Dehalococcoides mccartyi 195: one gene and its partner. The protein of the gene in region 1 binds, or shares a complex with, the protein of each later gene. Links are inferred from orthologs where the notes say so. Each region holds a gene or a part of one and is shown on either strand. Other genes may lie near its edges. The genes, in order: metK and groL.

Region 1 (5,070 bases):
GAAAGCGGCAAACTCTGCTACCCTATCATTGCGGTAAATGACGCCAAAACCAAATATATGTTTGATAACCGCTACGGCACCGGCCAGAGTACACTGGACGGGATTACCCGGGCTACCAACTTTCTCTGGGCATCCAAGACTGTGGTAGTGGTGGGTTACGGCTGGTGCGGACATGGGGTTGCCATGCGTGCCAAAGGCTTGGGTGCGCATATAATCGTCACCGAGGTTGACCCGGTAAAGGCACTGGAAGCAGTGATGGACGGCTTCAGCGTAATGCCCATGGCCGAAGCTGCCAAAGCGGGTGACATCTTCATAACCGTTACCGGAGACAAGCACGTTATAGATGCTAACCATTTCAAGCTTATGAAAGACGGGGCAACCCTGGCCAACAGCGGCCACTTCAACAGCGAAATAAATATCCCCGCCCTGGAAACCCTTGCCTGCGGCAAGGAGACTATCCGCCCCTCGGTTGAGGAATATAAAATGAAAGACGGGCGGAGGATTTACCTGCTGGGTGAAGGACGGCTGATAAATCTGGCGGCTGCCGAAGGCCACCCGGCCGCCGTAATGGATATGAGCTTTGCCAACCAGGCTCTGTCACTGGAATATCTGGTAAAAAACCACACCAAGCTGGAAAAGAAGGTTTACGCTGTGCCTGAAGAAATTGACCGGGCAGTAGCGGCCACCAAGCTTTCCTCCTTGAACGTAAGTATAGATACCCTTACCGAAGAGCAAATAAAATACCTGTCCAGCTGGCAGGAAGGAACTTAAGGAGAAACGATGTCTCAGACTTTTGGGAATTCTTCAAAATATCTTTTTACCTCGGAATCAGTTACCGAAGGACACCCGGATAAGATTTGCGACCAGATTTCTGACGCAGTTCTGGACGCTATCATAGCCAAAGACCCCAATGCCCATGTTGCCTGTGAAACCGCCGTAACCAATGGTCTAGTGGTAGTCATGGGTGAAATAACCACCAGTTGCTACGTGGAAATACCCGAACTGGTCAGGGGGGTTATAAAAGATATAGGCTACACCAAGCCCGAATACGGCTTTGATGACCGCACCTGCGGCGTACTCACTTCTATTAACCGCCAGTCTCCTGATATAGCTCTGGGAGTTAACAAATCTCAGGAGGCCAAGAGCGGGCAGGTAGATGAACTTGACCTGACCGGCGCCGGTGACCAGGGAATGATGTTTGGTTATGCCTGCACCGAAACCCCGGAATATATGCCCCTGCCCATTTCTTTAGCCCACCGCCTGAGCAAGCGTTTGTCTGAAGTACGCAAAAACGGCACGCTGGCCTACCTGCGTCCTGACGGCAAAAGCCAGGTAACAGTGGAATACCACAACGGAGAGGCCAAAAGGATAAGCAGCGTGGTTATCGGCGCTCAGCATGACCCGGATGTAACTACCGAAAAAATTCAGGCAGATATTATCCGGGAGGTTATCAAACCTATTATCCCCACCAACCTGCTAGACGAAAATACCGAATATTATGTAAACGCCACCGGCCGCTTTGTAGTAGGCGGTCCGGTTTCTGACACCGGTTTTACCGGACGCAAAATCCTGGTAGATACCTACGGCGGTTTTGCCCGCCACGGCGGCGGCGCTTTCTCCGGCAAAGACCCCACTAAAGTAGACCGCTCTGCCTGCTACATGGCCAGATATATTGCCAAAAATCTGGTAGCGGCCGGACTGGCAGACAGGCTGGAAATTCAGGTAGCTTATGTTATCGGGGTTGCCCACCCGTTGTCAGTTTCCATTGAGACTTTCAACACCGCCCGCATGAGCCATGAAGATATCCTGTCCATTATCCAGAAACACTTTGATTTGCGGCCGGAAGCTATTATCCGTAACCTGGGGCTTCGCCGCCCTATTTACCGCCAGACTGCTGCTTATGGCCATCTGGGACGCCCGGAACTGGACCTGCCGTGGGAACGGCTGGATAAGGTAGATGCCATAAAGGCCACTATGGAATCCCTAAGCGTATCCAAGTAAAAAATATTTACTACCGACAGGAAGGTGTGCTTATGATAAAGACTGTGTTGCTGGCCTTCTTTGGGGCGATTATAGTTGAACTGGCCGTAATTGTGCTGGCTACCGTAATGGGGCTGGCCGGACTTACGTTCGTCATCATGGTACTATTCCTGCCGGTAGTACTTATTCTGGGCTCTGTTATCTTTATATTGAGCAAAATATTCAAAGGAGACAGCCAAAATAACAAGCCAAATTAAGTTCGGCACTGATGGTTGGCGGGGCATTATTGCCAAAGATTTTACCTTTGATAATGTCTCTGTCTGTGCCCAAGCTACTGCCGCATACCTGAAAAATACCAGCCCCCGCAACCTTTCACTGGTAATAGGGTATGATACCCGCTTTGCCTCAGCGGATTTTGCCCGTTCGGCTGCCGAAGTCATGGCAGCAAACGGCATAAAGGTTTATTTTTGTTCATGCCCCACCCCTACGCCGGTAATCAGCCACGGGGTGGTAAACCTGAAAGCGGCCGGGGCTGTAATAATTACCGCCAGCCACAACCCCGCCAGATGGAACGGTTTCAAGGTTAAATCCGCCGATGGAGCCAGTGCCCCCACCCAGATGATAACCGGTATTGAAGCAGAGATAGCCAAACTGGGTGATAAGCCGCCTGTGCTTAATCTGGATTTTGATACGGCAGTTTCCCGCGGTCTTATTGAACATGTAGACCTTGCTCCGGCTTACTTTGAAAAAATAGGCGGGCTGGTAGATATTGAAAAACTTAGGGATGCCGGCTTTAACATAGCCATAGACTCTATGCATGGTGCCGGTATAGGCTACTTCAAGCAACTGCTTGACGGCGGCTGCAACCGCTTAAATGAGATAAATGCCGAACCCAACCCCAATTTCCCCGGTATGCTTCAGCCTGAACCTATCACCCCTAATCTGGCTAAGCTGATGAGGCTGGTCAAGGATATCCGTTCAGATATAGGGCTGGCTACCGACGGGGATTCTGACCGTCTGGGTGTGGTAGATGAAATGGGCAACTTTCTTAACCAGCTGCAGGTCTTTTCCCTGCTGGCACTTTATATGCTGGAAGTAAAAGGGCTGCGCGGGCCGCTGGTAAAAACTATTACCAACTCCAGTATGATAGATAAACTGGGTGAGCTTTATAATGTGCCGGTATTTGAAACCAAAGTCGGCTTCAAGTATGTCTCCCCGGTTATGCTTGAGCAAAATGCCCTTATCGGCGGTGAGGAAAGCGGAGGTTACGCTTTTACCGGGCATGTACCTGAGCGTGATGCCATACTGGCGGGGGCGTATTTTCTGGATTTTATGATTACCACTGGCAAATCACCCGCCGAGATGCTGGAATATTTATATTCCAAGGTTGGGCCTCACTATTACAACCGGGTTGACTATACCTTTGCCGAAGCCCGCCGGGAAGAAATAATAAAACACCTGACGGACCAAAAACCGGCTAGTCTGGGTGAAACCAAAGTAGTTTCTACAGACAAGCTGGATGGCTTCCGCTATAAACTGGAAGACGGCAGCTGGCTGCTTATCCGCTTTTCGGGCACTGAACCGCTCTTACGGGTATATGCCGAAAGCCCCAGCCAGGCTAAAACCGCCGCTTTGCTGGAAGACGGCCGCCAACTTTCCGGTATTTAAAATATTGTCTTGGGGATATACCTGATGGATATTAGAAACCTTGATGACTTAAATATTTATACAAAACTTGACCCCAACCATATGCTGGATGAACTTCGGCGTATGCCCTCACTCTGCAAACAGGCCTGGGAGACTGCCGAAGCCCTAAACCTGCCTGAAGATTACCGGGCTGTCAAACAGGTGGTAATACTGGGTATGGGCACTTCCGGAGTGGCTGCCCAACTGGCTGAGCGGATAGTGCGGGATGAATGTAAAATACCTATCTACCTCCATCAGGATTATCTGCTGCCGGCATATGTATCGGCTGATACACTGGTTATTGCTTCCAGCAGTTCCGGCTCAACCGAAGAAGTAGTATCCTGTTTTAATCAGGCAGCCAGCCGCCAGGCCAAGCTGCTGGTCTTAACCACCGGCGGCGAACTGAAAGAAATGGCGGCCGGACATAATATACCGGGACTGGTTTATGACTATACTTACCGCCCAAGCACCGCTATTGCCTATGGGGTGCTGCCTGTTTTAAGCATCCTGCACAAACTGGGCTTTATACCCAACAAATCTGCCGAAGTAAGCGAAAGCCTGATAGTCCTTTCTCAGATTGCAGAAAGGCTGTCAGAAAAATACCAGACCAGCAACAACCCCGCGAAACAGCTGGCTGATAAACTGGAAGGCCGGGCAGTCATGGCATTCGGCTCAGGAGTAACTTTCCCGGCTGCCCGCCGTTTTAAAACCCAGCTGAATGAAAATGCCAAATGTTTTGCTTTTGCCGAAGAAATACCTGAAATGAACCACAACTCGGTAGTCGGATACCAGCTGCCCCAAAATTCCGGCCGATACTGGGCAGCGGTTATGTTTAAAACCACCTTTCTATCTAAACGTATCCACCAGCGCATGAAAATTACCACCGATATTCTCCACCAGGCTAAAATACCTGTTTTCAGCATTGACGGTTACGGCTTCAGCCCCTTATGCCAGGCCCTCAGCTTAATCCTCCAGGGAGACTTTGTAAGCCTGTATCTGGCTTTTCTGAATGGAGTAGACCCCTACCCGATAGATGCGGTAGACTACTTTAAACAGGAGTTGGCCGAAAGTTAGTTTTCTCTGGCATTTTAAAGCACGAGCCAAGTGCCAGACCACCCCTCTAAAGGCACAGGGCGGCTATGCAGATGTTTTGCTGCCACCGCAGCACCATATCCTTATATTACCGCCCGGTCAGGCGTGTGATGTGCTTAAAGGTTTTTACTAAACCCGATTAACTGCCCGGAAATAAGGCACTGAGCCCAAAGTTACTTGGCTGAAATGGCGTGAACACCAGACGGATTCAAATACTGCCCTATCCTCTAAAACCCAAATCAAAGCGGCAGTGTGTTATAATATCTAGACTAATTTCACGGAGTAATTCATGAAAACCAGCCTTTTTTACCT
Region 2 (11,436 bases), 830 kb from region 1 along the record:
CCTGTTGTTTTATATATCTGCTTACCCGTTCGCTCAAAATTTCATTGTTGTCCAAGGGTATGTCCCGCCTTTTAAAAACTTCGTCAACAAGTATTTTCTCAAATACAACGGCTGTCCTGATGAAAAACGTTTTCATTAAAGAGTGCCAGATAGGCCTGGCTGCCCTTAAACTCTATCAGACTCAGACTGCCAATGTGAAGCCTGAAATTGGCCATTTTTTCCAGAGGCAAATCCAGCACCTTGCAGATAACCGCCAGTATCACAAAATAGTGACAGACCACCGCCACATTCTGGTCAGGATGGTCAGCGGCTATTTGGGTGATAACCCGCCAGGCACGGGTCTGGACATCAGTCAGGGATTCACCGCCCGGAATCCGGGGCAAACCGCCCTCCGGGTGGGGTTCGGTAAAGAGTTCGGTAACCTTCATATTGGCACTGCCCATGTCCATACCCTCAAAATCACCCGCCTCTATCTCCCGAAGGTCTGGTGCGGTATTGATGGCAAGGCTGTGCTCAAGGGCAATCACCTCGGCGGTCACTTTGGCCCGGCTGAGCGGGCTGGAGTATATGGCAGACAGTTTTTCATCTTTGAGCCGCAGTGCCAGATTTCGGGTCTGGCGCAGCCCGTTTTCATTCAGGGGGGTATCACTTAACCCGCCCTGCAGCCGTCTTTTATTATTCCAGTCTGTTTCCCCGTGGCGAATCAAATACATTCTGGTCATGTCTAACCTCTGTCTACACTATGGCGTTTTTCAAATTCGTCTGCCAGACTAATCCGCTGAGTATAGTTAGGGTGGTCCTGGGTCAGCCGCTCCAGCCAGTTTGAGGGTTCAGCCTCAGCCAGATTCTGGTTGGTCAGGCGGGTCATAGCTGTCCGGAAGGCCGAAGGATTATTACTGATATTAAGGGCAAATTCATCTGCCTGCTTTTCCAGCCTGCGGGTAAAAAGGCTGATTAGCGGGGCAACTGCCATCAGCAAAAAAAACAGGATACTACCCATAAGCGGCAGCCCGGCCGGGTCTGTCAGACCATTATACCCCACCGCATCACCCAGATAACTGAAAATTAGCCCGCCCCCCGCCAGCACCCCGAACAGGACTGCCGCCTGAAGAGAAAAAAGACGGAGCATATCGTTATGCTGCTGGTGGGCAATCTCATGAGAAAGGACAACCTCTATTTCGGGTATGGAATAACGGTCTATCATAGTATCACTCAGGACTATCCGCCTGGTACGCCCCAAACCCATCAGGGCGGCATTGGCGGCGGTTCCGCGCTTACTCAGCTCTATAACATATATCCCGCGGACATATACGCCTATACGCCGGCAAAGCTCTAAAAGACTGTCTTTCAGCTGCCCGTCTTCAAGCGGTTTCATAGGGTAGAAAAGGGGTATCAGCCAGACAGGGGCAATAAAGGTCATACCCAAACTCACCGCTAAAAATCCCAGCCAGACCAGCAGCCACCAGATATCCGGCCATGCACCCATAACGGCATATACCGCCGCAACCAGAGGCGCACCCAGCACCAGCATAATCAGAAAAGACTTGGCTGTATCCGCAAAAAAAGCCCGGCGGGTCTGTCGGGAAGTGCCGTAGCGTTTAGCCAGTATATACCCGGTATAATAACCAAACGGCAGACTGAATATTTCGTAAACAACCGCCAGCAGCAAAAAGTAAATAACAGCTGCCCAGACAGGGTGAGATACCAAATGGGCAGCAACTGAGGCGGATAACCCGCCGAATATTAAAACCAATGCGGCTGCGGCAATGATAAGGGCTTGGATATAAGTAAACCGCCGCTCAATACGGCCGTACTCTCTGGCTTGTTGCTGACGCTGGGTATCCAGCTTAGGGGGAGAGTTCAGATTATCTTCGGGGGGAAGAGCCAGTTCTTCTTCAGGCATCAGGCCTCCAGGACAAGCCGTATACGCTCCACTGACAAAGGAAATTCGCTGATACCCAGGGCTTTGGTGAGTTGTTCGGGGCGGCCGGCCCCTTTGCTGTCACACTGAAGCAGCATCCGCAGGCACAGCACACCATCCAAAAGAGAGACCACTTCCAGTTCAGCTGTCTGGGCGCGTAAATCATATTCCTTTACTTTGTCCTGACGCTGCAGCTGCCACAAGAAGCTGTCTTTAGCCATAAAATCATCTACAGCCTTATGGCATTCCGCCAAAGACATTGAAGTATTTACGCTTACCAGATACTCTGCCTGCCGTACCAGCGCCTGGAGTGAGTCATGTTCGGGGGGAACAACGCAGCTTTGAAGTATCTTGACGCCCTCCGGCAGGTGGCGGTTAATCAAATCTTCAAAATAATGGGGGCTGACAGCAGCAGAGGTATATAAATCCATAAACTCCGCCCGGCTGGTATACCCCACCGGCAAGGGTGAGGCCAGAGCCATTCGGGGGTGAGGGTTAAAGCCCTCCGAATAGGCCAGTTCTACCCCGGCCCGGTAAAAAACCCTTTGCCACAGGCGTATTATGTCAAGGTGAGAAATAAACTTCAGGTTTTCTCCCCTTTGGTATCTAACTCTTAGACGCTGCACGCTTTTCCTTTGTTATCAGGACTTCATCAATCTTCATACCCTTCATACGGGTAATCACTACCTTAAGGTTTTGAAGTTTAATCTGCTGACCCTGCTTGGGTATGTATCCCAGGCGGTCAAGTATCAAACCGGCAATAGTCTCATAATCACCTTCGGGCAGGTCCAGTTCCATTTCTGCGTTAGCTTCTTCTATCCGCATGCTGCCGTCCACCTGAAAGGTGTATTCGTTTATAGATTCGTAGTCTTTTTCGGCTTCCGCCAGTTCATCACCCACCGGCCCTACTATCTCTTCCATCAGGCGGGAAAGGCTTACGATACCGGCCGTACCGCCATACTCATCTACCACCACACACATCCGGAAATTCTTTTCCCGCATCTCGTTAAACAGCTTGCCGATAGGCTTGGTTTCAGGAGCAAAATAAGCCGGGCGCATAAGGTCATCTACCAAATCCTGCTGGTTATGAGTGCCTTTGGCCAGTGCCATCAGCACGTCTTTGATAGATAAAATACCCAGCACGTTATCCATGTTGTCTTCGTACACCGGGAAACGTGACATGGGGGACTCGGCATATAAATCCAGAAAATCTTTCAGGGTTGAGCCTTTTTCCACGCTTTCCACTTCCGGTCTGGGTACAATCACTTCCCTGACCGGCCGGTCTGAAAACTCAAATACCTTGTGCAGAAGCTCCGCTTTATCTTCTTCAACCGTCCCCTCTTTATGGCCGACAGTTATCATAGCACGGATATCATCTTCGGCCACCAGGGAACTTTTAAGGGCAGGGCCGCCGAAGAGCTTGGTAAAACCGGAGGATATCCAGCCAAGCAGAGCTACTATAGGTGCGAATATTTTGGAAATCACCTCTACCGCAGGGGCTACTGCGAAGGCTATTTTTTCAGAATGCTGGGTAGCCAGAGTTTTGGGGGTGGTTTCGCCGAAAACCAGCAAAATAATAGTAACCCCGGCAGTGGCGATAAGCACGCCTCTTTCATTACCCCAGATAGAAACCGCCAGAACAGTACCCAAAGCGGAAGCGGCTGTATTTACAAAGTTGTTGCCCAAAAGTACAGTGGAAAGGAATTTTTCCGGCCTCTCCATCAGCTGCGAGACCTTGTCTGCGCCCTTTACTTTACTTTGAACCATATTTTGCAGGCGGAACCGCTGGATCGAAATAAAGGCTGTTTCAGAGCTGGCAAAAAAAGCGGAAAAGACAATACACAGAAAGAAGAGTATAAGGTACCAGGTATCGGTACTCATTTTGAAGAAAACCTCACTAACCTAGGCTACATGGCCTGGATATTTATAATAACATTGCCCTATATAGGTGTCAAAGGGTTTAGCCCCTTGACATTGTCTATGCTATAATCCTGCATATATGAAGATACTCGGTATAGAAAGCTCCTGTGATGAAACCGCTGCCGCAGTAGTGGCAGACGGGGTAAATATTTTATCCAACCGGGTATCCTCGCAGATAGATATCCACTCCCGTTACGGCGGGGTAGTCCCCGAAGTGGCTTCCCGCCAGCACCTGCTTTCCATATTACCGGTCATAAGTGACGCACTTAAGGAAGCACGTACCGGATTTGATGAAATTTCGGCCATAGCTGTAACCAACGGGCCGGGTCTGGCAGGCTCTCTGATAGTGGGGGTAAATGCCGCCAAAGCCATAGCCGCCGCCCGCGGCATACCCCTGGTGGCGGTAAACCACCTGCACGGCCATATCTATGCCAACTGGCTTTCCGGCAGGATACCGGAATTCCCCTGCCTGTGCCTGACTGTCTCAGGCGGGCATACCGACCTGGTGCTGATGAAAGGGCATGGTCAGTATCAGCTGCTGGGACGTACCCGTGATGATGCCGCCGGAGAAGCCTTTGACAAAGCCGCCAGAATACTGGGTTTAAGCTATCCAGGCGGGCCGGCCATAGACAGAGCTTCGCAGGACGGTGAGGCAGTACTGGATTTGCCGCGCTCGTGGATACCCGGCAGCCATGACTTCAGCTTTAGCGGACTGAAAACCGCCCTGCTCCGGCTGGTGGAAAACGGCGAAGTCTGTTCGGTAAATGACGCCGCCGCCAGCTTTCAAAAAGCGGTGGTAGATGTACTGGTAACCAAGACCCTGAACTGCGCCCATGAGTACAACGTAAAGCAGATACTGCTGGCAGGCGGAGTGGCCGCCAATAACCTGCTGCGTAAACAGCTAAGCGAACAATCCCCTCTGCCGGTTTCCATACCACCCATAGGCTTATGTACCGACAATGCCGCCGTAATAGCCTCCTGCGGCTATTTCCGCTTTATATCCGGCGGTCAGGACAGGCTGGACATGGATGTACTGCCGGCGCTGTCCGTTGTTTCCTGATATCTAAAGCATTTCTTCGCCAAATAAAAAAGGAACTCGTTTCCGAGCTCCCTTTTACAAACTGTACAGTATTTGAGGCGGCCTGTACAGTATTTCAAAGACCATCCAGATCTTTGAGAACTGCAATCAGTATAGACCAGAACCAGAGCCCTTGCTATCGTACTTAATACGTAAATTGACTGCGCATTTATGCTTAGTACTATTCTATACTTTAGTATATTTTCAGTTTAGCAAACCCTGTTAAAGCTCTGCTAAGCATTGCTATTGACATACTGTAAAGCATTCCGGAGAGTTATCAGCATTGGATTAAATAGCTTTTCGTAGTCTTAAGGGTGTATTTATGGTTATTTTATTCTAAATACCTGTAATTACCGCTGATTGCAGTTGCAGCCGACTTCCCAGTGCTGTATTATATGCCTGTTAGCAGTCTCGTACTGAGACTGCTAAAACATTGCCGCAATAAATTTAGTCAAACTTAGAAGGAGGAATAATGGCAACTAGATTCGAACCCCTGCACAACATGGTACTCATCCAGCCCCAGGAAAAACAAGACATGAGCAAAGGCGGTATCATCATCCCTGACGCCGCTCAGGAAAAATCTCAGGAAGGCGTGATTGTCGCCGTGGGCCCCGGCCGTCTGGACAAAGATGGCAAACGCGAACTCATGAGCATTAAAGTCGGTGACAAGGTTCTTTTCCCCAAATTCGGCGGTGTTGAACTTAAATCTGGCGGTATTGATTACATCATCATGCCCGAAAGCCAGATTATGGCTAAAATCGTAGGCTAAATTTTTTAACGAATATTAGGAGGTATAATGGCTAAGCAGATTATATTTGGCGAAAAAGTCAGGGTCTCCCTCAAGAAGGGCGTTGATACTCTGGCTAACACAGTAAGAGTAACCCTTGGTCCCAAAGGTCATCCCGTTGCCCTGGAGCGGAAATGGGGCGCACCCACTGTTATAGATGACGGTGTAACCATTGCCCGTGATATTGAACTGCCCGATGCTTTTGAAAATATGGGTGCCCAGCTGGTCAAAGAGGCCGCAACCCGCACCAGCGATGCCGCCGGTGACGGTACTACCACCTCTATCGTACTGGCTCAGGCCCTTATCAACGAAGCCTTCAAGAATATTGCCGCCGGTGCCGAACCCATCAACCTGAAACGCGGCATTGAAAAGGCTGTGGCCGCTCTTAAGGCCCAGCTCCGCAAGAACTCCACCCCCGTCAAGGGCAAACAGCAGATTGTTCAGGTAGCCACCATCACCGGTAAAGACCCCGAAATCGGCAACCTGATTGCTGACGTTATGGATAAAGTCGGCAAAGACGGTGTTATCACTATTGAAGAATCCCGTGGTCTGCGCTATGAAACCAGCTACGTAGAAGGTATGCAGTTTGACCGCGGTTATATCAGCGCTTACTTCGTAACTGACCCCGGCCGGATGGAATCCATCATGGAAGATGCCACCATCCTGATGACCGACCGCAAGATTGAAACCGTTGCCGAGCTGCTGCCCGCTCTGGAAAAAATCCTGCAGATTTCAAAGAATCTGGTCATTGTAGCCGAAAACGTTGAAGCCGAAGCTCTGGCTACCCTGGTAGTCAACAAGCTGCGCGGCAACCTGAATATCCTGGCTGTCAAAGCCCCCGGCTATGGCGACCGCCAGAAAGCTATGCTGGAAGATATGGCCATACTGACCGGCGGCCATGTAATCAGCAAGGAAGCCGGCCGCAAGCTGGATTCCGTAACCGAAGCTGACCTCGGTCATGCTCGCAGAGTTGTCTCCAATAAAGACAAGACCACCATTATTGACGGCGAAGGCTCTGCCGAAGCTATCAAGAACCGCATCAAGCAGATTAAAGCCCAGATTGAAGAAACCGAATCTGCCTTTGACCGCGAAAAACTGCAGGAACGCCAGGCTGCTCTGGTCGGCGGCGTAGCTGTTATCGCAGTAGGCGCTGCTACCGAAACCGAAATGAAAGAGCGCAAAGCCCGCGTTGAAGATGCTTTGGCTGCCACCCGTGCCGCCATTGAAGAAGGTATCCTGCCCGGCGGCGGTACCGGCCTCCTGAATGCCCTGCCCTGCCTTGATGCCCTGAAACTGGAAGGCGACGAAGCCACCGGTGTCAGCATTGTCCGCAAGGCTCTTATTGAACCCGTCCGCTGGATTGCTACCAACGCCGGCAAAGACGGCAACGTTATCGTTGACAAGGTCAAGAACTCACCCGTAGGCCATGGTTACAACGCTGAGAAAGATGTCTTCGGCGATATGGCTGAAATGGGTATCATTGACCCCACCATGGTTGTCCGCTCTGCCCTTGAGAACGCTTCCTCCATTGCCAATATGGTTCTCATCACCGACTCACTGGTAGCTGATATTCAGGATAAAAACCCCGCTCCCCCCATGCCTGAAGCTCCCGGAATGTACTAAGACCCAAACGGGTTAAACAAGAAGGGCGGGACTTTAAAGTCCCGCCCTTTTCTATTATTCACAATAGGCTTAGATACAAATATATTGTCTAGTCTTTCAGCAGACAGGCTACTGCATCTTTGTCAACAGGCCCTACCAGTGCCAGCCGCATTTGGGGTTTTTGGAAGTATTCGCCTGCCAGTTGCATAACACCTTTCAGGCTGACCCCGTCTATCAGGCGAATAACATCTTCGTGGGTGTTCACCCTTTGGCACAGCAGTTCCTGAGAACCTATCCACTTGGCCATATAGCGGCTGTCTTCCATAGCCAGCTGAATCCGTCCCTTGGACATTTCCTTAGCCTTTGTCAACTCTTCAGCTGTTATGGTTGTCTTGGCAGTTTCCAGTTCACTAAGTACAGCCTTTATACAGGCAGTCAGATTAGCCGGATCTACCGCCGCAAAAACAGAGAAAGCCCCGGTATCATGCAAATACTCAAGCCCGGACTGGACAGAATAAGCCAAACCCAGATTATCCCTGACACGGGCAAAAAGGCGGCTGCTCATGCCGTCACCCAGTATAGTGTTTAATATGCTGAAAGCATAACGGCGTTCATCCAGACGGTTCATGCCCGGCATGGCCAGCATCAGGTTAATCTGCTCGGCATCACGCTTGTCCACCCCTACCTGACAAGGGTTGCCGGAGTGATACGGCTCAAAGGTCTGAACTTTTTGCTGCCCGGCCAAACCGCCAAAGGCCTGAGAAATGGCCGAAACGGCGTTCTTATGCTTTATATCCCCGGCTACTGCCACCACTATATTGGCAGGGGTGTAATGGCGGTGCATGAAATCAAGCAGTTTTTGGCTGTCCAGACCGGCCACACTCTGGCGGCTGCCGGCTATATCCCGCCCCAGCGGGTGATCCGGCCAGAGTATCTCATCAAGCAGCAGCCCTACCCGGTGGGAAGGGTTGTCCAGGCTCATGCTTATTTCTTCGTAGATTACCTTGCGTTCCTTCTCAAGGTCTTCGGGGTTAAACAGGGGGGTTACCAGCATATCCGAAAGCACATCCAGGGCCAGAGCAAACTTGTCACTGCCCACTTTGGCATAATAAAGGGTAGACTCACGGTCGGTAGCCGCATTCAAAATACCCCCCACCCCCTCTATGGCACTGGAAATAAGCTGGGAATCAGGATACTTTTTGCTACCCCTGAATACCATGTGTTCTATAAAGTGGCTGGCACCGGCCTCGCAGTCTGTTTCATAACGCGAACCCACCCCGATATATACGCAAATGGTAACCGAACGGCTGGCAGGCATATGGTGGCTTATTACCCGCAAACCGCTTGGCAAAACACTTAATTCATACAAATAAACACCTCGCTTCTTTCTGAATAATAAACACAGCCTTAAAAGGTGTCAAATACCCCCCGAATTAGACACCCAAGCGGGTCTGCCTTATAATTAAATAAGAATTATGCACGAACTATCCATAACCGAAGAACTGCTAAAAACAATTGTAGCCAAGGCTGAAGAAGCCAAAGCCCGTAAAATCAGCCGGATAAATCTGGTGATAGGCGAATATGCAGGCGTGGTGGAAGACAGCGTAAAAATGTGTTTTGATATACTCAGCCAGGACACTATGGCCAAGGGGGCGCTTTTAGAATTTAAGCGCATACCCGCCGAATTCCGCTGCCGTTTGTGCGGCCATACCTTCCCTTCAGGGCAGCATGCACTGGTCTGCCCCAAATGTCAGGGCTGGAATGCCGAAGTGATAGCCGGCAACGAATTTTTTATTGAAAGCATTGAGGTAGATGATGAAAGTCAAAGTTCTTAAAAATATTACCGACATGAATGACCAGCTGGCTGCCAGAAACAAGGATATGTTTGCCGGAAAAGGCATACTGGTGATAAATGTCATGTCTTCACCCGGCGCCGGTAAAACCAGCTTGCTTCTTAAAACTATTGAGCTGCTGGGAGATGATGCCCGGGTGGGTGTGATAGAGGGTGATATAGCCTCAAGCGTAGATGCCGAAAAAATAGCCGCCACCGGTTCGCAGGCTATTCAGATAAATACAGACGGGGGCTGCCATCTGGATGCCAACATGGTAGCCTCAGCCGCAGACGGGCTGGAACTGGACAAGCTGGATATTATTTTTATTGAAAACGTGGGCAATCTGGTCTGCCCGGCCGGATTTCAGCTGGGCGAAGCCAAAAGGGTAGTGCTGGCATCCGTGCCGGAGGGTGATGACAAACCCACCAAATACCCCTTTATGTTCAGGGATACAGACGTAATAGTCATAACCAAAATGGATTACCTGCCGCTTAGTGATTTTAATATGGAATCCTTCCGCAAAACAGTACTGGGTCTCAACCCGGACGTAAAAATAATTGAGCTTTCAGTAAGGAATGGCCAGGGGCTGGACGAATGGACAGCCTGGCTGAAAAGCAACCTCCTCAAGGGGAAATAGATGCCCGCACCTAAGCAAACCAAGCGGTTTGCCTTTGCCATCAGCGGGATTGTCCAGGGGGTGGGCTTCCGCCCCTTTGTTTACCAGCTGGCCGCCAAACACGGCTTAAACGGCTGGGTCAGGAATACTTCTGCCGGAGTGGAGATAGAGGCAGAAGGGATTGAACAAGCGCTGGACAGCTTTTCAGATGAGCTAATTAGCCTCAGCCCGCCCCAGTCAGTTATTAAAACATTTAAACAGACTGAAATACCCTTAACAGGTGAAGAAGGGTTTACCATCAAACCCAGCCAGAGCCTTTCCGGGCGTTTTCAGCTGGTTTCACCGGATATAGCCACCTGCACCCAGTGCCAAAATGATGTATCTGACCCCCGAAACCGCCGCTACCGTTACCCCTTTACCAACTGCACCAACTGCGGCCCCCGTTTTACCATAATTGAGGACATACCCTATGACAGACCCCTGACCACTATGAAAGACTTTGAAATGTGCCCGGTCTGCCAGGCCGAATATGACAACCCTTTAGACCGCCGTTTCCATGCCCAGCCCAATGCCTGCCCGGTGTGCGGCCCCCGCCTCTGGCTGGTGGATAAAACCGGAAAAGAGCTTGAAAGTGCCGATGCTATAGCAGAAGCCGCAAAACTGCTGAAAGACGGCCGGATTTTAGCCATACGGGGTCTGGGGGGCTTTCTGCTGGCCGCTGACGCCACTAATCAGCTGGCGGTTAATACCCTCCGGCGCCGTAAACACCGCCCTTCCAAACCCTTTGCGGTTATGCTTCCTGATATAGCCGAAGCCCGCAAACACTGTTTTATATCCGCCGAAGAGGAAAAGCTGCTTATTTCACCTGCCGCACCCATTGTCCTTTGCAAATGGAACAGGGAAAGCCCCATATGCCCCGAAACCGCCCCTAAACAAAATTATCTGGGCATAATGCTGGCATACACCCCTCTCCACCACCTGCTTTTAAAGGAAACGGGTAAACCCCTTATCATGACCAGCGGCAATCTGAGCGCAGAGCCCATTGCCAAAGACAATGACGAAGCCCTGAAACGGCTGGGCAATATAGCGGATTATTTTCTGCTTCACAACCGCCCCATCTACTCCCGTTATGATGACAGCGTGGTCATGTATGAGGCCGGTGCAAAAAGGGTAATCAGGCGGGGCAGGGGTTATGCCCCCTACCCTGTCCAGACCTCTTTTACGGATAAAGAAGTACTGGCGCTTGGTCCGCAGGAAAAAAACACCTTCTGCCTGCTTAAAGACGGTTATGCTTTTGTCAGCCAGCATATAGGGGATATGCAAAACCCCGAAACGCTGGACAGCTTTGAAGAAACCCTGGCGGTTTACCTGAAGCTATTCCGCTTAAACCCCCAAATAATAGCTTCAGACCTCCACCCCGGTTATATTACCACCGCTCTGGCTGAGGCACGCTCAGCCAGCCTTGACATACCTCTGGTCAAAGTCCAGCACCACCATGCCCATATTGCCTCCTGTCTGGCGGAAAACAACTGTGACGAAGAGGTTATCGGGGTGGCTCTGGACGGCACCGGCTACGGGCTGGACGGGCATATCTGGGGCGGGGAATTTTTCTGCGGGGGCATAAAACAGGGTTTTAGCCGCCAAGCCCATCTGGAATACCTGCCTCTCCCCGGAGGCGAA

Evidence for each region.
Region 2: the proteins of metK (region 1) and groL are in contact, whole or in part, in a cryo-EM structure (PDB 8P4O), measured with the Escherichia coli proteins. The link is inferred for Dehalococcoides mccartyi 195 from one-to-one orthologs.

The regions. Positions count from the first base shown.
Region 1 is NC_002936.3:462,378-467,447, reverse strand. What follows is about bases 1-2,890. They hold metK (methionine adenosyltransferase), read left to right. Parts: upstream 1-780; coding sequence 781-2,001; downstream 2,002-2,890. Other genes in these bases: DET_RS02730 (phosphoglucomutase/phosphomannomutase family protein), read left to right, coding at 2,233-2,890; DET_RS02735 (hypothetical protein), read left to right, coding at 2,034-2,237; ahcY (adenosylhomocysteinase), read left to right, coding at 1-771. In the rest of the region: more of DET_RS02730, read left to right, coding at 2,891-3,648; DET_RS02725 (bifunctional phosphoglucose/phosphomannose isomerase), read left to right, coding at 3,673-4,740; DET_RS02715 (hypothetical protein), read left to right, coding at 5,048-5,070. UniProt on the Escherichia coli protein: Catalyzes the formation of S-adenosylmethionine (AdoMet) from methionine and ATP.
Region 2 is NC_002936.3:1,292,650-1,304,085, forward strand. Bases 5,054-8,022 are described here. They hold groL (chaperonin GroEL), read left to right. Parts: upstream 5,054-5,715; coding sequence 5,716-7,329; downstream 7,330-8,022. Other genes in these bases: groES (co-chaperone GroES), read left to right, coding at 5,392-5,688; DET_RS07315 (M16 family metallopeptidase), read right to left, coding at 7,418-8,022. In the rest of the region: tRNA lysidine(34) synthetase TilS, read right to left, coding at 1-55; DET_RS07280 (histidine phosphatase family protein), read right to left, coding at 99-722; DET_RS07285 (M48 family metallopeptidase), read right to left, coding at 725-1,903; DET_RS07290 (TIGR03936 family radical SAM-associated protein), read right to left, coding at 1,903-2,547; DET_RS07295 (HlyC/CorC family transporter), read right to left, coding at 2,528-3,802; tRNA (adenosine(37)-N6)-threonylcarbamoyltransferase complex transferase subunit TsaD, read left to right, coding at 3,921-4,901; more of DET_RS07315, read right to left, coding at 8,023-8,677; hydrogenase maturation nickel metallochaperone HypA, read left to right, coding at 8,784-9,143; hydrogenase nickel incorporation protein HypB, read left to right, coding at 9,124-9,777; carbamoyltransferase HypF, read left to right, coding at 9,778-11,436.